Regions from separate parts of the Kitasatospora sp. NBC_01300 genome, predicted to be linked through region 4. Evidence: riboswitches for the same ligand, from Rfam matches in the RefSeq annotation. Region 4 holds a riboswitch; each other region holds the start of a gene.
The links. A riboswitch is a leader RNA that binds a small molecule or an ion and turns the genes downstream of it on or off. The one in region 4 is predicted to bind cobalamin.
Positions count from the first base shown of each region.

Region 1 (7,236 bases), on a different replicon from region 4:
CGTACGAGAGCACCGAGCGCTCCAGCGCCGGATAGGTGTCGTGGCGGCCGATGGTCGGCACCAGCACGATCAGGAAGTCGTCCTCGACCGGCACAGCCGGCGTCATCCGGCTCACCTGGCGCAGCCGGCGGCGGACCATCAGCACGCCCTGGAAGCCGATCAGGACGCCGAACACCGGCATCCCCCACAGGATGGTGATCGTCCAGCCGAGCGGGGTGGGGTTGGGCACGTAGGCCCAGACCGAGAAGGCGAAGATGACCGTGAAGGAGAAGTAGAACGGGAGGACCCGGGGCTTCCACGACATCTGTCGCTCGGCGAGCCGGGCGGCCTCGCGGGACGTGGTGAGCACCGTCCGTGCGGGGGCTGTCGATGGCATGGCGAAAGTCGCTCCTCGTCTGGTGTCCGGCCGATCCCTCGCAGGAGCCGGGTCGTTCGTGGGCGGTCCGGGGCTGCAGAGGTTCAGGCCTGCGGCGGGCGGTCCTGCGGCGGGCGGTCCGTCGGCGGGCGGTCGGCCGGGGGCACGACCGGGGGCACGACCGGGCCGGGGGCGACCGGACCGGGCGTCACCGGCGGCGCGGCGGGCCACGGCTGCTGGGCGAGCGTCGACGGGTGCGGGGCCGGCTGGGCGGACTGCTGCTGCTGCGCGTACGGCACCGGCTGCGAAGGCTGGGCCGGCGCCGGCTGCGGCCAGGCAGCGGGCTGCGACTGCGACTGCGGGGCCGGGGGCTGCTGCGGCCACGCGGGCTGCGGCTGCTGCTGGAACGGCGGCTGCGCCGGCCAGGCGGCCTGCTGCTGTTGCTGTTGTTGCTGCTGTTGCTGCGGCCAGGCGGGCTGGTGCTGGAACGGCGGCTGCTGGTACGGCTGCCGGCCCGGAGCCGGCTCGGCCGGGATCGTCTGCAGCAGCGACCAGTGCACCTGGCCGCCCGACGCCGCGGCGGCCTCCGGTGCCCGCTGCTCCCGCCACTTCAGCCGGACCAGCAGCAGGATCAGCGCCGCGGTGACGGCCACGCCGAGCGCGAAGGTCGCGAGCTTGAGCCCGCCCTCGGTGGTGCTGGTGAACCACTCCCGCTGCGGCTTGTCCAGCAGCGCGCCGGTCAGGCTGCGCACCCGGTTGTACCCCTCGACCAGCGCGACGCCGGCCGCGACCCCGAGCGCCCAGCCGCGCCCGCGCAGCAGCAGGATTCCCGAAAGCAGGTAGATCAGGCCGTAGTTGAGGCTGCCGGTCTCGGCGTCCACCGAGGTGCCGCCGTAGTAGAAGATGCCTTTGAGGTAGGTCGCGAACCCGACCTGGCCGAAGCAGTTGTACGCCGCCCAAGCGAGCAGCACCGCGCCCCAGCCGACGGCGATGCCGCCGGCCGCGCGCATCGCACGCGCCTGTCCCATCCCGCACCCCCGCCCCGCCGGGCCCGTCCCGGCGTCAGCCCCTCGGCTTCGCCGCCACAGGATGCCACACGGCACAACGGACACGGTATTCCAGCCGTTCAAGGGAATTCGGCGCTGTAGCGCACCTCACGGCGCCCGGTTCGACGGACCTGCGGGGCCGCTCGGCGGACGTGCGGAACGGCTCAACGAACGTGCAGGCCACCCCAGTCGACGTTCGCGCCGAACGGCCCGGCGCCGCCGGTGAGCGCCAGCGGGCTGTGGTAGGTGGCGTTGACGTCCGCGCCGGAGTTGCGCGGCTGATCCGGCGTCAGGTTGTCCGAGGTGAGCGACTGCCCCCAGACCGTCCAGATCGTCCAGGGCGTGCGCCGCAGCGTGTCCGGCTGGCGGGAGTTGACCGGGACGGCGAAGGACTCGGCCAGGATCCGCGGCTTGTCGTAGCCGGCGAGCCCGTCGTAGTACCGCTTGGTCCACACCTCGCCGGTGCCGATCGGGTGCGCGGGGCTGCCGCTGTAGTCGTCCACCCCGACCACGTCGACGTACTGCGAGCCCGGGTAGTAGTCCCACGGGTCCGCGCCGGGGGCTCCGTCCCAGGACACCGGCGTCCAGACGAACAGCAGGTTGTGCAGGCCCCTGGTCTCCACCAGGTAGCGGTAGGTGATCCGCCACAGCGCCTGGTAGTCGGCCGGCTTCTGGCCCGACCACCAGAACCTGCGGGAGCAGTCCTGCACGTTCATCTCGTGGTACGGGCGCAGCAGCACCGGCACGTCGTGGGCGGCCAGGTACTCCAGGTGGTCGGCCAGGTAGGACAGGTCGGTCATCAGCGCGCGGTACTCGGGCGTGTCGTGCGCGCTGTCGACGACCCGGCCGAACCAGCCCTTGTCCTTCGCGGCCGGGGAGTTCGAACAGAGCACCTGCTCGAAGGACTTGACGTCCGAACCGGGGTAGGGCTGGTGGAAGGACATGCCGACGATCCCGGCCGGCCCCCCGCCGTTGTCGGGCAGTTCGGTGGTGGTGCCGTCGCAGTTGCGCTGGACGCCGGCCGTGCCGTACGTGCCGTCGTCGGCGCGCGGGTGACCGGACCAGACGGCGGAGAGCAGGTCGACGGCGTCGTCGGTGTACTGCCAGCCGGGCCGGCAGGTGGGCCACCGGCCGGCCGAGTAGGAGCGCGGGTCGCCGACGCCCCAGCCGGTCTGGCCGTAGCCGGGGCCGAGGTCGGTCTCGACGAAGCCGGGCAGCTTGCCGGTGAGGTCGGCGGCCTTCTTGTAGTAGTAGCCGACCTGCTTGGTGCCGCGGTAGTCGCCGTACTCGGGGTTGTTGCGCTCGTTGTGCGCCTCGACGTGCTGGCCGATCACCGTCCCGCCGCTCTGCCCGGTGCGGGCCCGGCCCTCCAGGTCGGCGAGCAGCTGCTGGACGGCCCGGGCGTTCGGCGAGGCCTGCGGGTCCCGGGCGAGCAGGTCCCGGCCGACCTCCGGCGGCAGGGTGCGGCCGGGGAGGCCGACCGTCACCGGGACGCGGGCGGGCCGTTCGCCGTCGGCCCGGCCGTCGCGCTGCAACAGCGCCACGGCGCCCGCAGCCACCACGATCCCGGCCGCGGCCAGGACGGCGGGCTTGCCGCGCAGGGCTCTGGGCAGGGCCACGGACCGCTCCTCCGGTTGCTCGCCGGCACCGGCCCAGGCGGACACAACCGGAACACTCGTGCGAATGACTGCCCCGAGAGCCTGCCACACTCCCCCGGCACCGGCGAGCGAACCCGCCGGGGCCGGGGCGTCACGGCGGATCAGCCGGCCGCGGCGGCCCCCGGCGCACCCGGCGCGGCCGCGGCTGCGGCCTTGGCGCGCTGGAGCAGCTGGCCCTTCACGTGCTCGCCGAAGCCGGCGGCCGCCGCGGTGGCGGTGGCGTCGGCGGCGTCGCCGCCCTTCGCCGAGCCCTCGACCGTGAAGTAGGCGTACCGGCCCAGGGTGTTGTGCGTGTTGGTGCAGCCCGGGGTGGCGCAGAAGGCCGGCGCGCCCGGCGCGACGGCGCCCTTGAGGTGGCCGGTGTAGCTCTTCATCGAGGTCTCGGCCTGGATCTTGTGGTCGAAGACCGCCACACCGACGGTGACCGCGCTGTCGCCGGAGACGTAGGTCGCCCGGAGCACCTTCTGGCAGCCCTGGTCACCGAGGACCTTGCCGAGCCCGCCGGTCGTCGAGTTCCCGTCCCAGCAGGGCGAGTCCAGCGAGACGAAGGTCCGGTTCCAGGTGGCGCCGTTGACCGTCACCTGGAGCGCGGAGAACAGTGCCCCCGCGTCCTGCGGCGCCGGGTCGGTGGCGGCCTCCCAGATCGGCTTCGACGGGTCGTCCGGCGCGCCGCCCGGGGTGCCGGACGGGTTCCCGCCCGGGGTCGCGGCGGCACTGGGCGCGGCGCTCTGGGCGGCACCCGATGCGGCGGAGGACGGCCGGCTGGAGGCCGAGGTGACCGGCCCGGCGACCGGCTTGTCGTCGCCGCCCTTCGTCAGCAGCACCGCCCCGCCCGCGATCAGTCCGCCGACCACGACGACCCCGACCGCCACGCCGAGGGCCCGCAGCCGGCGGCGGCGCTTGCCGTCCGCCGCGTTGCGGTCCGCCAGCGCCTCCCAGTTCGGCTCGGAGCGCTGCGGCGCCTGGGGCTGCGGGTACGACTGCGGGTGCTGCTGGGGATGCGGCTGGGAGTGTGCCTGCGGGTGCTGCTGGGGGTACGCCTGGGGGTTCGGCTGCCACTGCTGCCCCGGCTGCGGCAGCGGAGGCTGCCCCGGCGGACCGGGCGGACCGGGCGGACCGGGCGGCGCCACCGGCGGCGCGGGCGGCACCGGAGGCCCGTACGAGGCCGGCGGCGGCCCGAAGCCCCCGCTCGGCGGCAACACCGGGCCGGGCACCACCGGCGGCTGCTGACCGTGCGCGCCCCCCGGCCCGGTGGGAGGCGTTCCCTGCGGACCCTGCCCGGGTGCGCCAGTTCCGTCGCTCACGCGCCCCCTCGCTTCGCTCGATGATCGCTTCGCGAAACGCGCCCCTCGGCGCTTCGCCCGCTCATGCGCCCAGATCGTAGGGCATGCCCCCGGCAACCGGTCCGCCCGGTGACCGTTCCGTATCGAAACCAGGACGACGGGGCCCGGAATCAGGGCGCCAGGGGCTCGGAATCGGGGCGCCGGGAGCCCGGATCCGAGGCGCCCCAAGGCCCCGACCCGCCTCCTCCCGGCACCCCCGGTTATCGCTCCGACACACCGCGCCGTACTACATGTGGGGTCGCATCAGAGAGACACCACTAGATGTATGCTCAATCCTGCTGTCGATGCAGGGGAACCCGGTGCGAATCCGGGACTGCCCCGCAGCGGTGAGCGGGCGGCTCCAGCAGCCGCACCGCGAGTCCGAGTACCTGCCGACGGTGTGCGCACGGGCCCTCCCGCAGAGGCCGCGCCAGCACGAGAACTACCTTCCGGGCCTCGCGGGCGGGCCGGGGACGCCACTGTCGCGCGACGCTTCCTGCGTACGTGCCGTGCTCCCCTGCCCCGAACGGCCCGGTACCCCCCGAGCACCACCGCCGATCGCCGCCAGGAGAGAGCGCCTTGACCACCGCTGCCTCAGCCACCCTGCCCGCCCAGGGCACCGGCCCCGCCCCCACCGACCCGACGGTCTCCGACCCCGGTGGCGCGCTCCTTCGGCTGCTCACCGACCGCAGCGTCGATCTCCCCCAGGTGGACCCCGGCCATGTCGCCGCCGCCGCGCTGCGCGGCCGCCACGCCGGCTCGGACTTCGCCGAGCTGCGCGGGCTGGCCGTGGACGCCGCCGCGTCGATGATCGCCGAGGACCCCCAGTACTCGAAGCTCGCCGCCCGGCTGCTCGCCCTGGAGATCGTCGACGAGGCGAACAGCCAGGGCTCGCGCTCCTTCGCCGCCTCGATCGCCGTCGGCCACGCCGAGGGCCTGATCGGCGACACCACCGCCGCCTTCGTCGCCAAGCACGCCGCCGCCCTGGACGCGCTGATCGACGCCCACGGCGACGACCGCTTCGAGTACTTCGGCCTGCGCACCGTGCAGTCCCGCTACCTGCTGCGCCACCCGATCACCCGCAAGGTCATCGAGACCCCGCAGCACTTCCTGCTCCGCGTCGCCTGCGGCCTGGCGGTCGGCGACAGCGAGCAGTCGGTGCGCGAGGTCGCCGAGCTGTACGGCCTGATGAGCCGGCTGGAGTACCTGACCTCCTCGCCGACCCTGTTCAACTCCGGCACCCGGCACCCGCAGATGTCGAGCTGCTACCTGCTCGACTCCCCGCTGGACAACCTGGACTCGATCTACAACCGCTACGCGCAGATCGCCCGGCTGTCCAAGCACGCCGGCGGCATCGGCCTGTCCTACTCGCGCATCCGCTCGCGCGGCAGCCTGATCCGCGGCACCAACGGCAAGTCCAACGGCATCGTCCCGTTCCTGCGCACCCTCGACTCCTCGGTCGCCGCCGTCAACCAGGGCGGCCGCCGCAAGGGCGCGGCCTGCGTCTACCTGGAGACCTGGCACGCCGACATCGAGGAGTTCCTGGAGCTCCGCGACAACACCGGCGAGGAGGCGCGGCGCACCCACAACCTCAACCTGGCGCACTGGATCCCGGACGAGTTCATGCGCCGGGTCAACGCCAACGAGGACTGGTCGCTGTTCTCCCCCGCCGACGTGCCCGAGCTCGTCGACCTGTGGGGCTCCGACTTCGACGAGGCCTACCGCAAGGCCGAGCTGGCCGGCAAGGCCGTGCGCACCATCCCCGCGCAGACCCTGTACGCCCGGATGATGCGCACCCTGGCGCAGACCGGCAACGGCTGGATGACCTTCAAGGACGCCTCCAACCGCGCCGCCAACCAGACCGCGCTCCCCGGCCGCACGGTGCACTCCTCGAACCTGTGCACCGAGATCCTCGAGGTCACGGACGACTCCGAGACCGCCGTCTGCAACCTCGGCTCGGTCAACCTCGGCGCCCACGTCGCCCCGGGGGCCTCCGTCGACGACCTGCTCGGCGCCATGGACTGGGAGCGCCTCGACGCCACCGTCCGCACCGCCGTGACGTTCCTCGACCGCGTGGTGGACATCAACTTCTACCCGACCACCGAGGCCGGCACCTCCAACTCCCGCTGGCGCCCGGTCGGCCTCGGCGTGATGGGCCTCCAGGACGTCTTCTTCAAGCTGCGGATCGACTTCGACTCCACCGAGGCCGCGCGGCTGTCCACCCTCATCGCCGAGCGCATCATGCTCACCGCGTACGAGCGCTCCGCCGACCTGGCCGAGCAGCTGGGCCGCCACGAGGCCTACGGCGAGACCCGCGCCGCCCGCGGCGAGCTGCACATCGACCACTTCCCGACGGCCGCCCCGCAGTGGGCCGACCGCTGGACCGCGCTGCGCGCCCGCATCGCCGAGACCGGCCTGCGCAACTCGCTGCTGCTGGCCATCGCGCCGACCGCGACCATCGCGTCCATCGCCGGCGTCTACGAGTGCATCGAGCCGCAGGTCTCCAACCTGTTCAAGCGCGAGACGCTGTCCGGCGAGTTCCTCCAGGTCAACCCGTACCTGGTGCGCGAGCTCAAGGAGCTCGGCGTCTGGGACCAGCAGACCCGCGACGCCCTGCGCGAGGCCAACGGCTCCGTCCAGGAGCTGGGCTGGCTGCCCGCCGAGGTCCGCTCGCTCTACCGCACCGCCTGGGAGCTGCCCCAGCGCGCGCTGATCGACCTGGCCGCGGCCCGCATGCCGTACCTCGACCAGAGCCAGTCGCTGAACCTGTTCATGGCGGCGCCGACCATCGGCAAGCTCAGCTCGATGTACGCCTACGCATGGAAGGTCGGTCTGAAGACCACCTACTACCTGCG
Region 1 covers NZ_CP108408.1:2,933,740-2,940,975, forward strand. The annotation lists gene OG556_RS12900 (glycosyltransferase family 2 protein) at 1-376, opposite strand, end outside; gene OG556_RS12905 (hypothetical protein) at 460-1,383, opposite strand; gene OG556_RS12910 (glycoside hydrolase family 26 protein) at 1,566-3,020, opposite strand; gene OG556_RS12915 (hypothetical protein) at 3,161-4,207, opposite strand; cobalamin riboswitch at 4,651-4,793, shown strand; gene OG556_RS12920 (ribonucleoside-diphosphate reductase subunit alpha) at 4,985-7,236, shown strand, end outside.
Region 1: it holds a riboswitch for cobalamin, as region 4 does, so the genes downstream of both, OG556_RS12920 (ribonucleoside-diphosphate reductase subunit alpha) here and metE (5-methyltetrahydropteroyltriglutamate--homocysteine S-methyltransferase) in region 4, are expected to answer to the same signal.

Region 2 (7,236 bases), on a different replicon from region 4:
GCCCGCCGAGAACCCCCGACAGGGCGCGGCCCCACCCCCGCACGCCCCCTCCGTGGTCGCTACGCCCCCTCCGGGTCGATCAGGCCGCGGCGGTAGGCGGGGACCAGGTTCTGGGGGACGAGCAGTTCGCGGCCGTTGAGGGTGATCGGGACGAGCTTCGGGGCCTTGCCCTTCCACTGGGCCCGGCGGTGCCGGGTGTTGCTGCGGGACGTCTTGCGCTTGGGGACGGCCATCGGGGGCTCCTTGTCGGGTGGTGACGGGGCGGTGACGGTGGTGACGGTGGTCGTGGTTTACCGGGTGGCGCCGGCGGCGTACGGGAGGAGGGCCATCTCGCGGGCGTTCTTGACGGCCCTGGCCACGGCGCGCTGCTGCTGGACGGTGAGCCGGGTGACGCGGCGGCTCCGGATCTTGCCGCGGTCGGAGACGAAGCGCCTCAGCAGGTCGGTGTCCTTGTAGTCGATGTGCTCGATGCCGGCCGCGAACAACGGGTTCGGCCGATCCTTGGGCGGGTTCGGTCGCTTACGCACAGTGACGGCTCCTCAGTGAACGGGGTCGAGCAGGTCCCGGAAGGCGTCCGGCAGGGCCTTCCAGCCGGGTTCGCCGGCGGCGAGTTCGGCGTCGGTGAGCAGACAGGAGTCGAGCAGCCCGGTGACACCGTCGACGTCCAGGCCCTCGGCGGTGAAGCTGAGCTGCTGCACCCGGTCGCCGTGCAGAGGGTGCCAGTCGAGGGCGGCGGCGGCCCGGCGGGCTGGCGGGTACAGCTCCCAGGCTGCGTCGGGCAGGGAGGTGAGCCAGGGCCCGCACTCCTCGACGGCGAGGTTGGCCCCCGCGGCGTCCCAGGCCAGCATCAGGTCGGGCCGATTGGCCAGCCAGAAGCGGCCGCGGCTGCGCTGGGCGGCGGGGACGAGCAGCTCCAGCGCCCGGTGCAGCCGCTCGGGGTGCAGCGGGCGGCGGCGCTCCCAGACCAGCGTGGTGACGCCGGCCTCGTCGCTCTCCTGCGGGAGCAGCGCGATCGCCGGGTTGACCCGGTCGCGGGCGGCGGCGACGTCGAAGCCGCCGAGGGCGGCCCGGGTGAGCGCGCCGGTGCCGAGCCGGACGACCCGGGCGGTGGGGTGGAGCTGGCGGAGCAGCGCGAGCCCGGGCGTGTGCGCCGTCGCGCGCGGGACGGCGAGGGTGGTGGCGTACTCGACCTGGTGGGCGAGCGCCTCCGCGCGGGTCCGCTGGTCCTGGCGGGCGGTGTGCTCGCCGTGCTCCACCAGGTCGTCGGAGACGGAGAGTTCGCCGACCAGCCGGTCCGGGTCGACGGCCGTGACCACGCCCGCGAGTTCGACGGCGTCCTCCAGGTGGCGGCCGTCCGCCTCTCCCCCGGCGATCACCTCGACGGCCGGGTGCGGGTCGCTGCCGCCCCACAGTTCGACGATCGCGAGCCCGTGCCGGCCTTCGTCGGCGATCCGCAGCAGTCGCGGCAGCAGGTCCTCGCGCAGGGCGCAGCAGGGGCAGTCGTTCACCAGCGGGACGTCGGCGGCGTCGAACCCGCCTCCGGTGTCGCGCAGTTCGCGGTGGACGACGCCCTGCGAGGCGTCCCGCAGGTCGTGGTGGAGGACCACCGCGTCCACCGCGGCCGCCGCCAACTCCAGGACGGCGGCGCGGCGCTGGTCGGCGTGCAGTCCGGCGACGACCACCACGGGCAGCTTGATCCCGTCCACGCCGCTCACCAACTGGCCTTGCGGACGCCGGGCAGGTGGCCGGCGTGGGCGTGGACGCGCAGGTTGACCCGGGAGAGGCCGAAGGCGCGCAGGTAGCCGCGGGGGCGGCCGTCGACGGCGTCACGGTTGCGGATCCGGGTGGCGCTGGCGTCGCGGGGCTGGCGGGCGAGTTCGGCCTGGGCGGCGGCGCGTTCGGCGGGGGCGGTGCCGGGGTGGGCGATGACCCGCTTGAGCTCGGCGCGGCGCTCGGCGTACCGGGCCACGACGGCGCGGCGCTGCTCGTTCTTGGCGATCTTGCTCTGCTTGGCCATCAGACCTTCCCCCCTCGGGCGCGGATGCGGGCGACGGCGGCCTCGATGCCGATCGTGTCGATGGTGCGGATGCCCTTGGCGCTGAGGGTGAGCCGGACGTACCGGCCCTCGCCGGGCAGCCAGTAGCGCTTGTGCTGGATGTTGGGGTCGAAGCGGCGGCGGGTGCGGCGGTGCGAGTGCGAGATCGCGTTGCCGAATCCGGGCCGACGGCCGGTGAGTTGGCAGTGGGCGGACATGGGTGCTCCCTGGCGTCCGGGAATGGGCAGGACGGAGCTCACGTTACACCAGATGAAAATGACTTCCATTTCGATGTACGGTTTCGTCCCAGCCCCGAACACCCCGCCAACCCGGGAGGACACCCATGGCCCGCAGTGAACTGCGCCCCGTCATCAAGCTCCGCTCCACCGCCGGCACCGGCTACACGTACGTGACCCGCAAGAACCGCCGCAACGACCCGGACCGGATGGTCCTGCGCAAGTACGACCCGGTCGCGCGCCGGCACGTCGACTTCCGCGAAGAGCGCTGAACCCCGCCCGCCCGAGCCGAACCCCACCCGAGCCGAACCCCGCCGGCCAGCCAGCCCACCAGCCCGCCCGAAGGAGCCCGCCATGAAGCCCGGCATCCACCCCGCCTACCGCCCCGTCGTCTTCCGCGACAAGGTCGGCGGCCTCGCCTTCCTCACCCGGTCGACCGTCACCAGCGACCGCACCGTCGAGTGGGAGGACGGCAACACCTACCCGGTGATCGACGTCGAGATCTCCTCGGCCAGCCACCCCTTCTACACCGGCCAGTCCCGCGTCATGGACACCGCCGGCCGGGTCGAGCGGTTCCGCCGGCGCTACGGCGACCGGCACTGACCGGCAACGCCCCGCAACGCCGAAACGGCGCCTTCCCCGGGATCCCGGGGAAGGCGCCGTCGCTGCTCGCTGTTCGCTGCCGTCGCTACTCGGCGGCCGCCCAGCGCTTCTCCACCCGGGCCAGCTTCCAGTAGGCGATCGCCGCGGCCCAGACCACCACGAACAGCCCGGCGATCGCGTAGCCGACGTTGTCCAGCGAGATGCCCGCGATCCAGCCGGTGACCGGGTCGGTCAGATCGAGCTTCTCGTGCAGCACGCCGACCAGTTCGATGGTGCCGATGACGAAGGCCACCGCGATCGACAGCCCGGTGATCGTCAGGTTGTAGTACACCTTCCGGACCGGGTTGGCGAAGGCCCACTGGTACGCGAAGTTCATGAACGTCCCGTCCAGGGTGTCGAACAGGCTCATCCCGGCCGCGAACAGCAGCGGCAGGCAGACGATCGCGTACCAGGGCAGCCCGGCCGCCGCGCCCGACCCGGCCATCACCATCAGGGTGACCTCGGTCGCGGTGTCGAAGCCCAGCCCCAGCACCATGCCCACCGGGAACATCTGCCCGGGCCGGGTGATCGACCGGGTCGCCCGGTTCAGCACCCGGGCCATGAAGCCGCGCGAGTTGAGGTGCTCCTCCAGCTGCGCCTCGTCGTACGACCCGGCCCGCATCGCCCGGAACACCTTGAGTATGCCGAGCAGCGCGGCCAGGTTGAGCGCGCCGATCAGGTAGAGGAACGCGCCGGAGGCCGTCGTGCCGACCATCCCGAGCCACTTGTGGGTGGTCGAGTCGTCGTCCATCAGCGTGCTGGCCAGCTGCGCGCCGCCCGCCACCAGGGCGGCCATCAGCACCACCATCGAGGAGTGCCCGAGGGCGAACCAGAAGCCGACCGAGACCGGCCGCTTGCCGTCCGCCATCAGCTTGCGGGTGGTGTTGTCGATCACCGCGATGTGGTCGGCGTCGAAGGCGTGCCGCATGCCGAGGGTGTACGCGGTGATCCCGAGGCCCACCCCGAAGACCTGGGTGCCGACCGCGTAGTTGTGGGGCGCGACCAGGAAGATGAGCGTCCCGAAGGCCACCACGTGCATGGCCAGGATCACCCCCATCAGCCCGGCCGTGCGGACGGTGTCCTCGCGCTTCCAGCGGAACGTGGGCAGCACGGACGGTGTCGCCGGTGCCTCGGCAGCCGCGGCGGTTTCGGGCAGGGTCATTCGGGTCACGCTCCAGCACCTCGTGGAAACACTTCGTGAGATGCCGTGGCCGGTCTCCTGGCTTACGGGGGTCCCGTACCCGCCTTCCCAGGTGCGCGAGGCTCCCAGTGGCGTCGTGGGTACGGACGTCTCTCCATCGTCGACGATCACGATGGCCCGATCACAGTGGCGAGGGCCGCTCCGGACTGGGACCCCTGAGGATCCGTCACCGGTCTTCCCGAGCACCACGGCGGGGAACACCGTAGGGGCCAGGACCCACCCTTGCAAGGCTGCGTACCTGCGCAGGTGTCCAGGATCACAGGCCCCCTCCTGCAACAATGTGCGCATGCATCTCGTACCGGCCGACCGCGCGGGCCACCGCACCATCGACGGACACCGGGTCTGCGAGGCCATCGCCGCGATCGGCGACCCCGCGCACGTCCGCACCTGGGCCGAGCGGTTCTCCCTGCTCGCCGACCCCGGGCGGCTCGCCCTCCTGCTCGCCCTCCACCGGGCCGGCCCGCTCGCCGTCTCCGACCTCGCCGTCGCCACCGGCATGCGCGACCCCGCCGTGTCCCAGGCCCTGCGGCTGCTCCGCACCGCGGGTGTGGTCGCCGGGGACAAGGACGGGCGGGTCGTGCGCTACCGGCTCGTGGACGAGGCCCTGCGCCCCCTCCTCGACGCGTGCGCCGCCGCCGAACACCACGAGCCCAGCACGGCCGTCGGCTGACCGGCCGGACAGTGCCCGGTCAGGCCGCCTGGCAGGCGGGGCACCAGAAGAGGTTGCGCGCGGCGTGCTGCTCCGTCCGGACGTCGGTGCCGCAGACCAGGCAGGGCATCGCGGCCCGCCGGTAGACGTACACCTCACCGCCGTGGTCGTCGACGCGCGGCGGGCGGCCCATCGCCTCGGGGGTGTGCTCGGGGCGGACGGTGTCGATCCGGCCCGCGCCGACGCCCTCGTGCATCAGGGCGACCAGATCGGCCCAGATCGCGTCCCACTCGGCCCGGGTGAGGTCGCGGCCGGCGCGGTGCGGGTTGATCCCGTGGCGGAACAGCACCTCGGCCCGGTAGACGTTGCCCACCCCGGCCAGCACCTTCTGGTCCATCAGCAGCGCGGCGACGGTCGTCCGGCTGGCCGATATCCGGCGCCAGGCGGCCTGCGGGTCGGCGTCGGCGCGCAGCGGGTCGGGGCCCAGCCGGGCGGCGACGGCGGCCTTCTCCGCGTCGGTGACCAGCGCGCAGGTGTTGGGCCCGCGCAGGTCGGCGTAGCCGTCGTCGTTGGCCAGCCGCAGCCGGACCAGGCCGACCGGCTCGGGCGCGGGCCCGGTGCCGAAGGCGAAGCCGCCGTAGAGGCCGAGGTGGACGTGCACCCAGGCGCCCTCCTCGAAGCCGAGGAACAGGTGCTTGCCGACGGCTTCGGCCGCGGTGAGCAGCTGCCCGTCGATGGCCTTGGCCTCGTCGGCGAACCGGCCCTGCGGGCTGGACACCTCGACCGGGCGGCCGCCGAAGGCCTTCCGGTTCTCGGCGGCGAGGCGGTGGATGATGTGGCCTTCCGGCACGGGCGTCAGCTCCCCCGGGGTGGTTCGACAGGACCCGCACATCATCGCAGCCGGTACCGACACCGCCGGATCGTCGCAGGTCAGCGCACCGGCATGCCCATCAGCCGGGCCAGGATGACGCGGTCCAGCTCGGCGGCGGTGCCGGCCACGTCCAGGTACGAGTTGTCGATGATCGGCAGCCCGGAGTTGTACCAGCCCGCCATCCGGCCGTGGATCCGCGCCACCTCCTCGTCACCGAGCCGCCGGGTGCCGCCGCGCCGGGCGTTGCGGTGCAGCACGGAGTCCAGGCTGGGCAGCAGCACGACCGGGATCATGCCGGGGCCGATGTGCCGCTTCCAGCCGCCGAGGCCGATGGCCGGGCGGTCCGGGAAGACGGCGTCGTCGATGATGCAGGAGATGCCGTTGGCCAGGTAGTTGCGGCAGGCGAAGCCGCAGGTGCGGCGGGCCAGCCGGTACTGCGCCTCGGAGGCGTTGTTCCAGCCGGACTGCGGGTTGGCGAAGCCGGACTGCACCCACTCGCGGACGTCGTCCAGGCTGATGTGCGCGGTCGGGCTGGGCCGGCGCTCGGCCCAGTACCGGGCGACGGTGGTCTTGCCCGCCCCGGCCGGGCCGATCAGCAGGACGGCGATCGGACTGGTGGGCGCGTGCCGCTGCGGCGGGTGGGCGGGGAGTTGCACGGGCGTGCCGGAGGGCAGCACGAAGTGCCCGGTGGCCCCGACGGGGGCCGGCGCGCCGGGTGCGGGTGCGGCCGGGGCGGGCGCGGAAACAGGAGCGGCCGGCACCGGCGGCGCGGCGGTGGGAACGGGCGCGGGAACAGGAGCCGGAGCGGGCGGCACCGGCGGCGGCGCGGCGGCCCCCGGCGGCTGCGGCCCCGGCGGAGCGGCGGGACGCGGCGGGACGTGCCCACCCCCGGCGTACTGCGTCACGGTCACCTCCCGACACCTCTCAGCGGGGAGACTACACGGCGGCCCGGCGGCGGGCACAGTCCGCCGCCGGGCCGCTGACCAGGCGTCAGCGCGTGGTGAGTTGCTCGGCCAGGGCGCGCAGGGCCAGCTCGTAGGAGCCGAGCCCGAATCCCGCGATGGTGCCGGAGGCCACCGCGGCGATCACCGAGGTGTGCCGGAAGGTCTCCCGGGCGTACGGGTTGGAGATGTGCACCTCGATCAGCGGCGCGGTGCGCTGCGAGGCGGCGTCCCGCATCGCGTACGAGTAGTGCGTGAACGCGCCCGGGTTGATCACCACGGGCACCTTGCCGTCGGCCGCCTCGTGCAGCCACTCCACCATCTGCTGCTCGGAGTTGGTCTCGTGCACCTCGACCTCGAAGCCGAACTCCTTGCCGAGCGCGGTGCAGCGCTCGACCAGCCCGGCGTAGGAGGTGGCGCCGTAGACGTCCGGCTCGCGGCTGCCGAGCCGCCCGAGGTTGGGGCCGTTGAGCACCATGACCCTGGTCACGCCGAGACCTCCGCGTAGGCGGCGACCAGCAGGGACGGGTCGGGGCCCTCCAGGACGGAGGTCTTGCCGAGGCCGTCCAGGACGATGAAGCGGATCAGGTCGCCGCGCGACTTCTTGTCGATCTTCATGGCGTCCAGCAGCTTCGGCCAGGCGTCCGCCTGGTAGCGCAGC
Region 2 covers NZ_CP108408.1:1,382,872-1,390,107, forward strand. The annotation lists gene rpmF (50S ribosomal protein L32) at 60-233, opposite strand; gene rpsR (30S ribosomal protein S18) at 291-527, opposite strand; gene OG556_RS05955 (GTP-binding protein) at 540-1,715, opposite strand; gene rpsN (30S ribosomal protein S14) at 1,712-2,017, opposite strand; gene rpmB (50S ribosomal protein L28) at 2,017-2,253, opposite strand; gene rpmG (50S ribosomal protein L33) at 2,379-2,543, shown strand; gene OG556_RS05975 (type B 50S ribosomal protein L31) at 2,626-2,874, shown strand; gene OG556_RS05980 (HoxN/HupN/NixA family nickel/cobalt transporter) at 2,960-4,075, opposite strand; cobalamin riboswitch at 4,105-4,319, opposite strand; gene OG556_RS05985 (ArsR/SmtB family transcription factor) at 4,401-4,784, shown strand; gene OG556_RS05990 (Fpg/Nei family DNA glycosylase) at 4,804-5,613, opposite strand; gene OG556_RS05995 (AAA family ATPase) at 5,694-6,545, opposite strand; gene aroQ (type II 3-dehydroquinate dehydratase) at 6,625-7,053, opposite strand; gene aroB (3-dehydroquinate synthase) at 7,062-7,236, opposite strand, start outside.
Region 2: it holds a riboswitch for cobalamin, as region 4 does, so the genes downstream of both, OG556_RS05980 (HoxN/HupN/NixA family nickel/cobalt transporter) here and metE (5-methyltetrahydropteroyltriglutamate--homocysteine S-methyltransferase) in region 4, are expected to answer to the same signal.

Region 3 (7,236 bases), on a different replicon from region 4:
TTGCCGTGGCCGCCGCCGCGGGACTGCGGGCGGACGTACAGGTCCTCCAGGTAGATCCCGTGGGTGCCGCGCCAGGTCGAGAAGTTGAGGAACCAGAGCGCGAAGCCGACCGGCTCGCCGGTGGCGTCGTCCTCGGCGATCAGGCCGAACAGCGCCGGGTCGGCGCCGAACAGGGCGTCGCGCAGCTGCTCCTCGGTGGCCACGGCCTCCTGCGGGGCCTTCTCGTACTCCGCGAGCTCGCGGATCAGGGCGAGGATGACGGGAACGTCGGTCACGACGGCGGTGCGGATCATGCCGCGAGCCTACTGCGCGCCCCCGCCTCCGGCCCAGGCCCGGATCGGGGCCCGGGCCGGAGGCGGGCGGGTCAGCGGGCGGGGACGGTGCGCAGGTAGTCGGCCAGCGCGGTGATCGCGGCCGGGTTGCGCGGGCTCTCCACCAGGTCGACGTAGTCCAGGACGAAGATCCGGTCGTTCCTGACCGCCGAGACACCGGCCAGCGGGGGGAAGGACTTCAGGAAGGCGCGCTTGGCGTCGGCGCCGGTCTCGCCGTAGTTGTTGATCAGGATCACCTCGGGGTCGCGCTGGACCACGCTCTCCCAGCCGGCGGTGACCCAGGTGTCCGCGAGGTCGCCCATCACGTTGGTCCCGCCGGCCTTGGCGATGATCTCGTCGGCCGCGGCGAACTTCCCGGCGGTGTACGGCTTGTCCTGCCCGCTGTCGTACAGGAACACGGACGGCCGGCGCTCGGGCTGCGGGGCGGCGGCGACCTGCGCCTTGAAACCGGCGACCAGCTTGTCCGCCCGGTCGCGGACGTCGAAGATCTCGCCGAGGTTGGCCAGGTCGGTGTAGAGCGCGTCCAGCGGGGACATCACGCCGCGCTCGGTGCCCTTGCCGCTGCGGCAGGACTCGCTGAGCACGTACGAGGGGATGCCGAGGTCCCCCAGCGCCTGCGGGGTGAAGCCGCGGCCCTCGTCGAAGCCGTAGTGCCAGCCGGCGAAGACCAGGTCGGCCTTGGCGCCCAGCACGATCTCCTTGGTGATCTCCTTCTTGGAGAGCCACGCGGTCTGCTGGTAGCCGTCCTTCCAGGCGACCTGGTCGACCCGGCCCTTGTCGTCGGGCATCACGTAGCCGGCCATCCGGTCGGCCAGGCCGAGGGCGAGCATCAGCTCGGTGATGCCGACGTCGTTGGTCACCGTCCGGGCGGGCTTCTGCGGGAAGGTGAGCTTGGTGCCGCAGTTCTCCACGGTCACCGGGTAGTGGGCGGAGGCGGCGGTGGCGTCGCCGCTCGGGGCGATCTCGGCGCCGCAGGCGGTGAGCCCGAGGGTGAGCAGGGCGGTGATGGCAACGGCCTTGGTGCGCACGGGGGTTCCTTCGGGGGGTGGGTCAGATCCGGTCGAAGAGCAGTTGGACGGCGCCGGTCACCGGGTGCCGGACGGGAGTGGCCCGGACGCCGAACACCTCGGCCAGCAGGGCGGGTCGGAGCACCTCGGCGGGCGGCCCCGAGGCGACGATCCGGCCGGCCCGCAGCACGTACAGCAGGTCGCAGTGGCCGGCCGCCAGGTTGAGGTCGTGCAGCGCGGTGAGCACCGTCGGGCCGGCCTCCCGGACCAGCGCCAGCACGTCCAACTGGTGGGCGATGTCCAGGTGGTTGGTGGGCTCGTCCAGCACCAGCAGCCGGGGCTCCTGGACCAGCGCGCGGGCGATCAGCACCCGCTGCTTCTCGCCGCCGGACAGGCTCAGGAAGCCCCGCCCGGCCAACTGCTCGGCGCCGGCCCTGCGCAGCGCCTCGGTGCAGCGCGCGTGGTCGTCCGCGCCCGGGCCGCCCAGCCCGCGCCGGTGCGGCAGCCGGCCCATGGCGACCACCTCGGCCACCGTGAAGTCGAACTCGGCGGAGTGCTCCTGGGGGAGTGCGGCCACCCGCCGGGCGGCCTCGCGCGTGGTCAGCGCGTGCAGGTCCGCGCCGTCCAGCCGGACGGCCCCGGCGGCCGGCCGCAGCGCCCGGTAGACGCAGCGCAGCAGCGTCGACTTGCCGCTGCCGTTCGGCCCGACCAGCCCGACCACCTGCCCGGCGGCGGCGTCCAGGGTGACGTCGTGGACCAGCCGGGCGCCGGCCAGCTCGACCGAGACGGAGTCCAGGGCGAGATCCATCAGCGGCCTCCGAAGGAATAGCCGCGACGGCGCATCAGCAGCAGGAAACAGGGCACCCCGAGCACCGCGGTGACCACCCCGACCGGCAGTTCGGCGGGCGCCAGCAGGGTGCGCGAGACGATGTCCACCCAGACCAGCAGCAGCGCCCCGGCGAGCGGCGCGACCAGCAGCACCCGGCGGTGCCCGGCGCCGACCAGCATCCGGGCCAGGTGCGGCACCATCAGCCCGACGAAGCCGATCGCCCCGCTGACGGCCACCACCGTGCCGGTGACGGCGGCGGTCACCACGAACAGCTCGCGGCGCAGCCGATCCGGGTCCACGCCCAGCGAGGCGGCCGTCTCGTCGCCCATCGCGAGCGCGTCCAGCCGGCCGGCGGAGCAGGCCAGGTACGCCAGGCCGGCCAGCACGGTGGCGGCGGCGATCGGCACCGAGCCCCAGGTGGCGCCGCCGAGGCTGCCGAGCAGCCACATCATGGCGTCCCGGGCGGCCTCGCCGCGGGCGGCCGCGAAGACCATCAGCGCGGTGACGGCGGAGAAGCCGTAGGAGAGCGCGGTGCCGGTGAGCACCAGCCGCAGCGGGGTGAGCCCGTAGGCCGTGCGCGCCGCGAGGTAGACCAGCACCATGGCGACCAGCGCGGAGCCGAACGCGGAGGCCGAGATCGCCCACACCCCGAGCGAGGCGAAGGCGCCGAGCAGCAGCACGGCGTTGGCGCCGACGGCCGCGCCGGAGGAGATGCCGAGCACGAACGGGTCGGCCAGCGCGTTGCGCACCAGGGCCTGGACGGCGACCCCGGTGGCGGCCAGCCCGGCGCCGACCACGGCGGCCAGTACGGCGCGCGGCAGCCGGATCTCCCAGACGATCGCGTAGGCGGCGGCCTCCTCCGCCTCCAGCCGTCCGCCCGTCAGCCCGGCGGCCAGCAGCCGCAGGGCGCGGGGCAGGCCGATCCCGGAGGCGCCCAGTGCCACGCCGCAGAGCAGCGAGAGCAGCAGGGCGGCGGCCAGGCCGACGGCGAGCGGGAGGGCGGGTATTCGGCGGGCGGGCGGGCTCGTTGCGCCACTGCCCGCGGCTGCGGTGCTGCTCACGGTGCGCCTTGCCTCGGGCCGCGGGTGCGCGGGGGAGGCACCGGTCGGGGGCGGGTCCGGGCGCCATCCCCTCGCAGTCCACGGCGAGTTGTCGGGAGTTCAGCGGCCGGGGGCGATCGGGCTGGCGCGGCCACCAGGGCCGCGCTCACCGTTGCGGGTCAGCGCCGGATTCGCACCGGACTTCCCCCTCGGACGCCCTGGCAGCATAACAGTCGTAAAGGCTAGGCAACCCTTACCGGGCCCGGATGGGGCGTGGACGCACGACCGCCCCCGTCCGGGCTCGCGGACGGGGGCGGTCGGGTGGCGACGCGTCAGGCTCAGGCCTGCTTGGTCTCCCAGAAGATCTTGTCGACCTCGGCGATCAGGTCCAGCAGGGCCTGGCCGGTGGCGGGGTCGGTGGACGCCTTGGCGGCCGAGGCGGCCTTCAGGGTGTCGTTGATCAGCTGGTGCAGCTGCGGGTACTTCTCGAAGTGCGGGGCCTTGAAGTAGTCGCTCCACAGCACCGAGATGTGGTGCTTGACGGCCTCGGCACGCTGCTCCTTGATGATCAGGGCGCGGGTGCGGAAAGCCGGGTCCTCGTTGGCCTGGTACTTCTCCTGGGTGCCCTTGACCGACTCGGCCTCGATCCGGGCCTGCGCCGGGTCGTACACGCCGCAGGGCAGGTCACAGTGGGCGTGGGCGGTGGCGCGCGGTGCAAACAGACGAGAGAACATGGGAGTCCTTCCTTAGATCGTCTTCCCGCGCCCGAGATTACCCTTCCGCACCCGGGGTTTCGCGATCGGGCGGTGGGCCTAGGGCAAAAGGCGGACCCGGAACCGGGGTAATCCGGACATCGAACGGATCGAACGGGGTGACGGTCCGTACGGCAGACTGGGACCGGGCGGTCCGGGAGGAGGAGTCGTGGCGCGGAGCACGGAACCGGCGGGCGCGGAGCCGATGGGCACGGAACCCCGGGGGCGGGGCGGCGGCGCGGTGCCGTTCGGGCTGGTCGACGTGGCGGGCCCGTCGATGGTCCCGACCCTGCGCGAGGGCGACCAGCTGCTGGTGCGCTACGGCGCGCCGATCCGGCCCGGCGCGGTGGTGCTCTTCCGGCACCCCTTCCAGCAGGACCTGCTGGTGGTGAAGCGGGCCGCCGAGCGGCGTCCGAGGGGCTGGTGGCTGCTGTCCGACAACCGGCCGGTGGACAGCGACAGCCGCAGCTACGGCCCGGTCCCGGACGAGCTGGTGCTCGGCCGGGTGCTGCTGCGGCTGCGCCCGCGCCCGGCCTGGCTGGCGCCGGGGCGGCGGCTGGAGCGGCTGCTGCTGGGCACCCGGCTGGCCCGGGTGCCGGGCCTGGCCCGCCGCCTGGGCGTCTGGGCGGACGAGCTCTGACCCCCTGAGTCCTGCCCTGCCCTGCCCTGCCCTGCCCGGCCAGTGCCTAGCCGGCGGCGCCGAGTGCCGCGGCCTCGGCCTCCTGGCGCTTGCGGGCCCGGTACGCGGCGACGTTGGCGCGGGTCGCGCAGCGGTCCGAGCAGTAGCGGCGGGAGCGGTTGGTCGAGGTGTCCAGGTAGGCGTTGCGGCAGGGCGCGGCCTGGCAGATGCCGAGCCGGTCGGCGCCCAGCTCGGTCAGGTGGACGGCCAGGCCCATGCAGGCGACCGCGCTGAAGTGCGCGGTGGCGGTGGGCGAGTTGTCGGCCAGGTGCAGGTGCCAGCGCGGCCGGCCGGCGTCGTCCAGGTAGTCGTGCCCGGAGACCAGCGGGCTGACCGGGTACTCCATCAGCAGGCTGTTCAGCAGGTCGACGCCCCGGATCTCGTCGCCCTCGGCGGCGGCCTCGAAGACCCCGCGCAGCCTGGTCCGCACCGCCCGCAGCCGGGGCAGGTCGGACTCGTCGGCCTGTGCGGCGGCCCGCGAGGAGTCGGAGAACAGGCCGCGCACCGCGTCCACGGACGTCAGGGTGTCGGTGCCGCGCCCGGGCTCCTCGGTGTTCACCAGCCGAACGGCGAGATCGGCGTAAGAGGCGAGCTCCACGGAGGTCCTTCCAGAAGGTCGGTAACGGGCTGATTGCGTCCAGCCTATTACCTGGGTGGGGAAAACGTCGGCGCCCGGCAGGAGCAGCCTGCCGGGCGCCGGTCGGTACGGTTCTACAGCACCTTGGAGAGGAAGGCGCGGGTGCGCTCGTGCCGGGGGTCGGTGAGCACCTCGCGGGGGTTGCCGGACTCGACCACCACGCCGCCGTCCATGAACACCAGCGCGTCGCCGACCTCGCGGGCGAAGCCCATCTCGTGGGTGACGACCACCATGGTCATGCCCTCCTCGGCGAGGCCGCGCATGACGTCGAGGACGTCGCCGACCAGTTCGGGGTCGAGCGCCGAGGTGGGCTCGTCGAACAGCATCAGCTTGGGCTTCATGGCCAGAGCGCGGGCGATCGCGACGCGCTGCTGCTGGCCGCCGGAGAGCTGGGAGGGGTAGTTCTTCGCCTTGTCGGCGAGGCCGACCCGCTCCAGCAGGACCATCGCCCGCTCCCGGGCGGCGGCCTTGCTCTCGCCCTTGACCTGGACCGGCGCCTCCATGACGTTCTCGACGGCCGTCATGTGCGGGAACAGGTTGAAGCGCTGGAAGACCATGCCGATGTCGCGCCGCTTGACGGCGACCTCGCGGTCCTTGAGCTCGTAGAGCTTGTCGCCCTTCTGCTGGTAGCCGACCAGTTCGCCGTCCACCCAGAGGCGTCCGCCGTTGATCTTCTCCAGGTGGTTGATGCACCGCAGGAAGGTCGACTTGCCGGAGCCGGAGGGGCCGATCAGGCAGAACACCTCGCCCTGCTTGACCTCCAGGTCGATGCCCTTGAGCACGTGCACGGAGCCGTAGGACTTGTGGACGCCCTCGGCGCGGACCATCGGCTGTCCGGTGGCGGCGGCCGGGGTCTTGCTCAGGTCGGTCATACGTGACCACCTCCCTCGAGCCCCGGGACGACGTCGGCGCCGGTCTTCGGGGCGGGCTTCCCGGCGAACAGGCCCCGCAGCCGCTGCAACGGGGTGGGCGGGAGGGTCCGGTTGGAGCCGCGGGCGTAGTAGCGCTCGATGTAGTACTGGCCGATGGTCAGCAGCGAGGTGAAGAACAGGTACCAGAGGCTGACCACGATCAGCAGCGGGATGTTCTGGTAGTTCCGGGAGTAGATGACCTGACCGGCCCGGAAGATCTCCTCCAGGGAGATCACGCTGACCAGCGAGGTGGTCTTGAGCATCGAGATGGTCTCGTTGCCGGTCGGCGGGATGATCACCCGCATGGCCTGGGGCAGGACGATCCGGCGCATGGTCTGGAACCGGCTCATGCCGAGCGCGTGGGCGGCCTCGGTCTGGCCCTCGTCCACCGACTGGATGCCGCCGCGGACGATCTCCGCCATGTAGGCGGCCTCGTTGAGGCCGAGGCCCAGCAGGGCGGCGACGAAGGTCGGGATCAGGACGTTGGTGTCCGCGGACCAGAACTCCGGCCCCCACGGGACGCCGATCGACAGCTTGGCCCAGATCAGGCCGAGGAAGTTCCAGAACACCAGCTGCACCAGCACCGGGGTGCCGCGGAAGACCCAGATGTACATCCAGGCGGTGCCGGAGAGCAGCGGGTTCGGGGACAGGCGCATCACGGCGAGGACGATGCCGCCGATCACGCCCATCAGCATGGAGAGGACGGTCAGTTCCAGCGTGACGACCATGCCGTGCACGATGCTGTCGTGGAACAGGTACTGCCCGACGATGTCCCACTTGAAAGCGGGGTTGGTGAAGAGGGCGCTCAGCAGCATCGCCGCGAGCAGGGCGATGACGACGGCGCCCACCCAGCGTCCGGGGTGGCGGACCGGGACGGCCTTGATGGTCTCAGGCCGTCCCTCCTCCGCCTTCCCCTTGTCCAGAGAGTTCACGGTGTGGCCTCGGGGGAGAGATGGAGCAGGCGGACGGTCAGTTCACGGCGCCGTTGACGGTCGACTTGTCGAGGGCGCCGGACTCGACGCCCCACTTGGTGAGGATCTGCTTGTAGG
Region 3 covers NZ_CP108408.1:2,901,199-2,908,434, reverse strand. The annotation lists gene OG556_RS12795 (N-acetyltransferase family protein) at 1-293, opposite strand, end outside; gene OG556_RS12790 (ABC transporter substrate-binding protein) at 365-1,360, opposite strand; gene OG556_RS12785 (ABC transporter ATP-binding protein) at 1,383-2,147, opposite strand; gene OG556_RS12780 (FecCD family ABC transporter permease) at 2,147-3,229, opposite strand; cobalamin riboswitch at 3,319-3,458, opposite strand; gene sodN (superoxide dismutase, Ni) at 3,547-3,942, opposite strand; gene sodX (nickel-type superoxide dismutase maturation protease) at 4,166-4,600, shown strand; gene OG556_RS12765 (CGNR zinc finger domain-containing protein) at 4,647-5,237, opposite strand; gene OG556_RS12760 (amino acid ABC transporter ATP-binding protein) at 5,351-6,148, opposite strand; gene OG556_RS12755 (amino acid ABC transporter permease) at 6,145-7,119, opposite strand; gene OG556_RS12750 (ABC transporter substrate-binding protein) at 7,157-7,236, opposite strand, start outside.
Region 3: it holds a riboswitch for cobalamin, as region 4 does, so the genes downstream of both, OG556_RS12780 (FecCD family ABC transporter permease) here and metE (5-methyltetrahydropteroyltriglutamate--homocysteine S-methyltransferase) in region 4, are expected to answer to the same signal.

Region 4 (7,236 bases):
ATGTCCCAGACGCCCGGGCCGACCTCGCGCGGGTAGCCGGCCCCGGCGAGTTCGCCGGCGACCTCCATGTGCGAGCGGGTGGCCTCCAGCGAGATGACGTCCGCGTCGAGCTCGTCGATCGCCGTCATGATCGCGCCGAACTCGGCGTAGCACATGTGGGTGTGGACCTGGGTGTCGGCGCGGACGCCCGAGGTGGCCAGGCGGAAGGACTCGGTGGCCCACTCCAGGTACGCCGGGCGGTCGGCGGCGCGCAGCGGCAGGGTCTCGCGCAGGGCCGGCTCGTCGACCTGGACGACGGCCGCGCCGGCGGCCTCCAGGTCGGTGACCTCGTCGCGCAGGGCGAGGGCGACCTGGCGGGCGGTGTCGCCGAGCGGCTGGTCGTCGCGGACGAAGGACCAGGCGAGCATCGTGACGGGGCCGGTGAGCATGCCCTTGACCGGGCGGTCGGTGAGGCCCTGCGCGTAGCCGAACCAGTCGACGGTCATCGGGTGCGGGCGGGAGATGTCCCCGGCCAGGACCGGCGGGCGCACGTACCGGGTGCCGTAGGACTGCACCCAGCCGTGCCGGGTGGCGAGGTAGCCGGTGAGCTGTTCGGCGAAGTACTGGACCATGTCGTTGCGCTCGGGCTCGCCGTGCACCAGGACGTCCAGTCCGGCCTTCTCCTGGAAGGCGATGACCTCCCGGACCTCGGTCTCCATCCGCTCCCGGTAGGCCGCCGCGTCGATCCGGCCCGCCGTGAGGTCGGCCCGCGCGACCCGCAGTTCGGAGGTCTGCGGGAACGAGCCGATGGTGGTGGTCGGCAGCAGCGGCAGGCCGAGCCGGGCGCGCTGGGCCTCGGCCCGCTGCGGGTAGGCCTGGGCGCGGCGGGTGTCGTCGGCGGTGACGGCGGCGGTGCGGGCGCGCACCGCCGGGTCGTGGGTGATCGGGGAGTTGGCGCGCGAGGCGAGGTCGGCGCGGTTGGCGGCGAGGTCGGCGGCGATCGCCCCCGTGCCCTCGCGCAGGCCCCGGGCCAGCAGCGCCACCTCCCTGGCCTTCTGCTTGGCGAAGGCGAGCCAGCGCAGGATCTGCGGGTCGACGTCGCGTTCGGCGGCGGCGTCCAGCGGCACGTGCAGCAGGGAGCAGGACGGGGCGACGTCGACCCGCTCGGCCAGGCCCAGCAGGGTCGCCAGGGTGGCCAGCGACTTCTCCAGGTCGTTGATCCAGATGTTGCGGCCGTCGACCACCCCGGCGACCAGCCGCTTGCCGGGCAGCCCGCCGACGGCGGCCAGATCGTCCAGGTTCGCCGCGGCGGGCCCCGTGAAGTCCAGTGCCAGGCCCTCGACCGGGGCCTTGGCCAGCACCGGCAGGGCCTCGCCCAGGCGGTCGAAGTAGCTCGCGACCAACAGCTTCGGACGGTCCGCCAGGCCGCCCAGCTCACGGTAGGCGCGGGCGGCGGTGTTCAGCTCGGCCGGGGTGCGGTCCTGCACCAGCGCGGGCTCGTCCAGCTGCACCCACTCGGCGCCGGCCGCCTTCAGGTCCGCCAGCAGCTGCGCGTAGACGGGCAGCAGCCGGTCCAGCAGGGTGATCGGCTGGAAGTCCTCGGCGACACCGGGGGCGGGCTTGGCGAGCAGCAGGTAGGTGAGGGGGCCGACGAGCACGGGGCGTGCGGTGTGGCCGAGCGCCAGCGCCTCCCGGAACTCCCCGACGGCCTTGGCCGGGTCCGCGGTGAAGACGGTGTCCGGGCCGAGTTCGGGCACCAGGTAGTGGTAGTTGGTGTCGAACCACTTGGTCATCTCCAGCGGCGCGACCTCCTGGGTGCCGCGCGCCATGGCGAAGTAGCCGTCCAGCGCGTCCGCCTCGACGGCCGCCCGGTGGCGGGCCGGGATCGCGCCGACGGCGACCGTGGTGTCCAGTACGTGGTCGTAGAACGAGAAGTCGCCGGTGGGCACTTCCAGGACCCCGGCCCGGGCGAGCTGCGCCCAGTTCTCCCGGCGCAGGCCGACCGCCGTCTCCCGCAGGGCGTCGGCGGTGACCGTGCCCTTCCAGTAGCCCTCGATGGCCTTCTTCAGCTCCCGGCCCTGGCCCTGCCGGGGGTAGCCGTACACGGTGGCCCTGGTTGCCGCGGCTGCGGACTTCGTGGTCAAGGGACTCTCCTTCGCGAGTCTGGCTCCTCAAGCACCCGGGGACGGGACGAGGACGCGAAGGGATGACGAACCGGACGGCGGCTCACGTCGATGCGCGTGCCGGACCCGCCTGGTATGGTCGCCGACCCGCCCACGAGGTCACCGGGATATCCGCACGCGGAACGGTCCGCGGGCGGGCAACGGGCAGGTCTTCGGACTCGTGGGCGCACCGGGCCTGTCGGCGTCCGGTACCTACTGGCCATCGCTTCCCAGACCCGTCCCGGGTCCAGTGCGTATGACGGCGGTCGTTCCCACTCACCGCTGCGGGGCAGTCCCGGATTCCCACCGGGTTCCCTCTTGCGACGTCCTGCCTGGCGGGCAGGACGAACCAGCTGCGTCGCCAGCTTAGGGGCAAACCGCCGGGGCCGACGCGGAATTCACGGAAGCCGTCCGCATGGTGAGACTCCCTCGCCGCTCGCGGAGCCGACGGCGGTGCCGTTCGCGGTGCCGTTCGCGGCGGCTCGTCGACCGTCCGGGGCGTCCGGGGCTTCGAAGCGCACCGTGGGCTCGAAGTTGGCGCGGCGGGCCGCGCGGCGGAAGACGGTGAGAACGGCCGGGCCGACGACGAGCACGGCGGTGAAGGTGGTGACGGCCCGGCCGGTGTCCCAGCCGAGCGAGGTGGCGAGGTCGAAGAGCAGGTAGCGGTGCCACTGCTCGGTGAAGGGCAGGCCGGGCAGGTAGGCGATGGAACTGTTCGGGTCGGTGGAGAACGGCCAGAAGGAGAGGTTGAGGAGGAAGCCGAAGAGGTATCCGGAGAACGCCCCGTACGCGGCCAGCATCGCCACCTCCCAGCGCCGCCGCCGGGTCCTCGGCAGGAGCCCGGCGAGCATGCCGACGAACGCGCAGCCGAACATCTGGTACGGCATCCAGGGCCCGACGCCGCCGGTGAGCAGCGCGGAGGCGAACAGCGAGGTGCAGCCGAGGGTGAAGCCGAAGCCCGGGCCGAAGACCCGGCCGGCCAGGACGAGGATGAAGAAGACCGTCTCCACCCCGGCGGTGCCGGCGCCGAGCGGGCGCAGCCCGGCGTTGACGGCGGACAGGACGCCGAGCATGGCGAGGGCCTTGGCGTCGATGCCGCCGGCCGCGATCTCGGCGATGACGACGGCGAGCACCAGGACCAGGAGGGCGCCGAAGATCAGCGGCGGGGCGTAGGAGGAGCCGAACTTTCCGGGGGCGACGACGAACGGCCAGGTGAAGGCGATCAGGCCGATGAAGGCGGCCAGGGCCGCGACGACGCGGGCCCGGCCGGGGATCCGGACGGCGCTCACCGGGCGGCCTCGGCGGGTTCCAGGGCCTCGGCCACCTGCCGGGTGGTCAGGTAGGGCAGCGGGGCGAGGATCTTGGCGGTCTGGGGGGCGAAGGTGGGCGAGGCGACGATGACCTCGGCGGTGGGGCCGTCGGCGACGATCTCGCCCTCGGCCATCACCACCACCCGGTCGGCCGCGGCGGCGACGAACTCGACGTCGTGGGTGGAGACGACGACCGTACGGCCTTCGGCGGCGAGGGCGTCGACGATGCCGGTGAGCGCTTCCTTCGCGTGGTAGTCGAGCCCTCGGGTGGGTTCGTCCAGCAGCACCACCCTTGGCGCGGCGGCCAGTTGGATCGCCAGGACCAGGGCCAGCTTCTGGCCCTCGGAGAGGTCCCGGGGGTGGGTGCCGTCGGGGATCCCGGGGGCGAGTCGGTCGAGGATCTGCCGCGCGGTCGGGCCTGCGGCGGTCGGGCCGGCGGCGGTCGGGCCGGCTGAGGTCAGGCCGGCCGCGCTTCGGGCCTCCAGGTCGCTCTGGGCGAGTTCCTGGGCGACCGTCTCCAGGTACAGCAGGTCGGTCGGGGTCTGCGGGACGAGCCCGACGAGCTGCCGGGCCCTGGTCGCGGAGAGCCGTTTGGGGTCCGTGGCCCGCCCGCCGTCGGCTCCGAGCACCTGCACGCTGCCGCCCTGCCGGGGGCCGGAGCCCTGGAGCGCCCACAGGAGCGAGGACTTGCCCGAGCCGTTGCGCCCCATCAGCGCCGTGACCTCGCCGGCCCGCAGCTCCAGCCCGACCTCCCGGACGGCGGTCACCGGCCCGTACCGGACGACCACCCCCCGGGCGTCCAGCACCCGCTCCCCCGCCACCGCTGCCCGGCGCGGCGGAGGAACGGGCACGTCGTTCAGCCGCTCCCGCAGCGGGGCGGCGGCACGCCGGGCGTCCCGGACGGAGAGCGGCAACGGCCGCCACCCGACCAGCCGCCCGAGGCCGACGACGGGCGGCGCGATCGCGGTGTGCCGGAAGACCTCGGCGGGCGGCCCGTGCACGACCGTGCCGTCGCCGGGCAGGTAGGCGACGCGGTCGGCGTACTGGACGACCCGCTCCAGGCGGTGTTCGGCGAGCAGGACGGTGACGCCGAGGTCGTGGACCAGGCGGGTGATGGCCGCGAGCACCTCCTCGGCGGCGGTCGGGTCGAGCGCCGAGGTCGGTTCGTCCAGGACCAGGACGCGGGGGTGCGCGGTGAGCACCGAGCCGATGGCGACGCGCTGTTGCTGGCCGCCGGAGAGCTCGTGCAGGGCGCGGTGGCGCAGGTCCGCGAGGCCGAGCAGGTCGAGGGTCTCCTCGACGCGCTTGCGCATCACCTCCGGCGGGACGGCCAACTGCTCCATGACGTAGGCCAGTTCCTCCTCCACCGTGTCGGTGGTGAAGCCGGCCAGCGGGTCCTGCCCCACCACGCCCACCACGTCGGCCAGTTCGCGCGGCGGGTGGTGCGCGGTGTCCCGGCCGTCCACGGTGACCCTGCCGCCCAGGGTGCCGCCGGTGAAGTGCGGCACGAGGCCGTTGACGGCGCCGAGCAGGGTCGACTTGCCGACGCCGGTGCGGCCGACCACCAGGCAGAGTTCGCCCTCCGGGATGTGCAGGTCGACGTCGCGCAGGACGGGGGTGGTCCCGCCGTCGTACACCACGCCGACCTGGTCGAATCGGATCACGTGCTCACCTCGGGGGTCGTGCGGTCGGTGCTGGTGGCGCGAGTGCTGGCGGCGGGCTCCGGGGTGCGTCCGGGCCCCGGGGTACGTCCGGGCGGCGGCGCGATGACCCCGGCGGCGCCGGCCAGCAGCAGGGCGAGCACCGGGACGAGCGGAAGGCTCGGCCAACTGAGCGGGTAGAGCGATGGGTTGAGGTCGGTGGCGGCATAGCCGACGGTGGCGAACAGCAGGACGGCGGCGGTCACCCCGCAGCCCGCGACGCCCCACTCGGCGGCCCGCCAGCGGTCCGGCCGGTAGGTGGTGCGCCGTACGCGCCGGCCGCCGAGGATCAGCCCCGCCACGCAGAGCAGGGCGCCCGCGAGGAAGGCGGGAAGCCCCAGGGCGGCGGGGGCGGTTCCGTCCAGGAGCCCGTACACCCCGGCGCACAGGCCGCACATGCCGAGCAGCATCAGGGCGCCGGTGACGCGGCGGGAGCGGCGGCTCGCGGTGCCGGAGCGGCCGTACCCGCGCGAGTCCATCGCGGCGGCCAGGTGCAGCGAACGCTCCAGCGCGTCCTCCAGCACCGGGACGACGATGCTGCGCAGCGCGCGGATGCCCTTCCGCTGCCCGGCGCGCAACCGCCGTGCCCGGGCGACGCGTTGGACGCTCTGCACCAGCTGCGGGGCGACGCTGAGCGACACCGTCACGGCGACGCCCAGCTCGTACAGGGCGCCGGGCAGGACGCGCAGGGCGCGCTTGGGGTTGGCGAGGGTGTTGGCGGCGCCGATGCAGCAGATCAGGCAGGCCAGGCGCAGCCCGTCGAAGGCGGCGGAGAGGGTCGCCTCCAGGGAGACCGGCCCGCCGATCTGGATGCCCGCGTACCAGGCGGGGGTGGGCAGGTGCGGGAGCGAGAAGAGCAGGTGGTCGTGCGGGGTGATGCCGGTGGCGAAGACGCACCGGAACACCACCCGGATCGCCACCACGGTCAGGGCCAGCCACAGGTAGTAGGTGAACCCGCGCGCCCACGGGGCCTCGGTCCGGCGGGCGGTGACCACGTAGCCGAGCACGGCCAGGACGAGCAGGAGCAGCAGCGGGTTGGTGGTGCGGCTGGCCGCCGTCGCCAGGGCCAGCGCCCAGGTCCACCAGGCCAGCGGGTGCAGGTTCCGGGGGCTGCGCCGGCTCCCGGCGTCGCGTCCGGGGGTGGGCTTCGGCTTCGGGGTGGGCTTCGGCTTCGGGGTGGGCTTCGGCTTCGGGGGGCCGGCGGCGTGCTGGTCGGGCATGGTCACCGGATCACTCGGCCCGGCGGCGGCGCCGTCGCGCGACGACCACGGTGGCCGCGCCCAGCACCCCCACGAGGGCGGTCGCGATGACGGCGGGGACCATCGACCCGGCGTCGTGCGGGGCGTCGGCCACCGGGTTGGCGTCCACCACGCCGCCGGGCACGGCGGGGGTGGGCGTCGGCGCGTCCGCTGCCTCGACCGTCTGCGGGGTCGGCTGATCGCTCGGGGTGTCGGTCGGCGGCGCGGTGGACGGCTCGACCGGCACCGGTGTGGCGGGCTCGGGCGTCGACGCGGGCGCTCCGGGCGGGGTGATGCCGTCCTCGGGGGTGGCGGCGGCGCCGGGCCCCGGGGTGGTGGCGGGCATGGGCGGACGGGCTCCGCCCGCCGGGGGCTTGGCGGGGGCCGGGGCCCGGCCCGATCCGGTGCCACCGGCCGTGCCGGTGCCGCCGGTGCCGCCGCTGTTGCTGCCGGTTCCGCCTGTGTTTCCGGTGCCGCCGGTGCTGCCGGTGCTGCCGCTCGAACCGGTACCGGTGCCGCTGCCGCCGGCCGTGCCCGTGCCGCCCGTCGACCCTCCGCCGGAGCCGCCGGAATTGCCGGAGCCGCCGCCGGAGCCTCCCGTGGTGCCCTGGCCGGGGTCGGCGGGCTGCCCGCCGGGGCTGTCGTTGTGCGCGCGAACGCTGTCCGGCGAGAAGCCCGGCCGCCCCTCGGTGCCCTCGACGTTGGTGCCGCCGAAGATCCAGAGGTCGACGCTGCCGGGCTTCGGCTGGTAGCTCATCGCGCCGAGCTGGCTGTAGGACCACTCGTTCTGCCCCGGATCGGCGTGCCAGTACGACCAGTAGGCCGTGGCCGGGGGCGTCAGGACGCA
Region 4 covers NZ_CP108409.1:700,354-707,589, forward strand. The annotation lists gene metE (5-methyltetrahydropteroyltriglutamate--homocysteine S-methyltransferase) at 1-2,123, opposite strand, end outside; cobalamin riboswitch at 2,288-2,510, opposite strand; gene OG556_RS36740 (ECF transporter S component) at 2,540-3,430, opposite strand; gene OG556_RS36745 (ATP-binding cassette domain-containing protein) at 3,427-5,115, opposite strand; gene OG556_RS36750 (CbiQ family ECF transporter T component) at 5,112-6,371, opposite strand; gene OG556_RS36755 (hypothetical protein) at 6,382-7,236, opposite strand, start outside.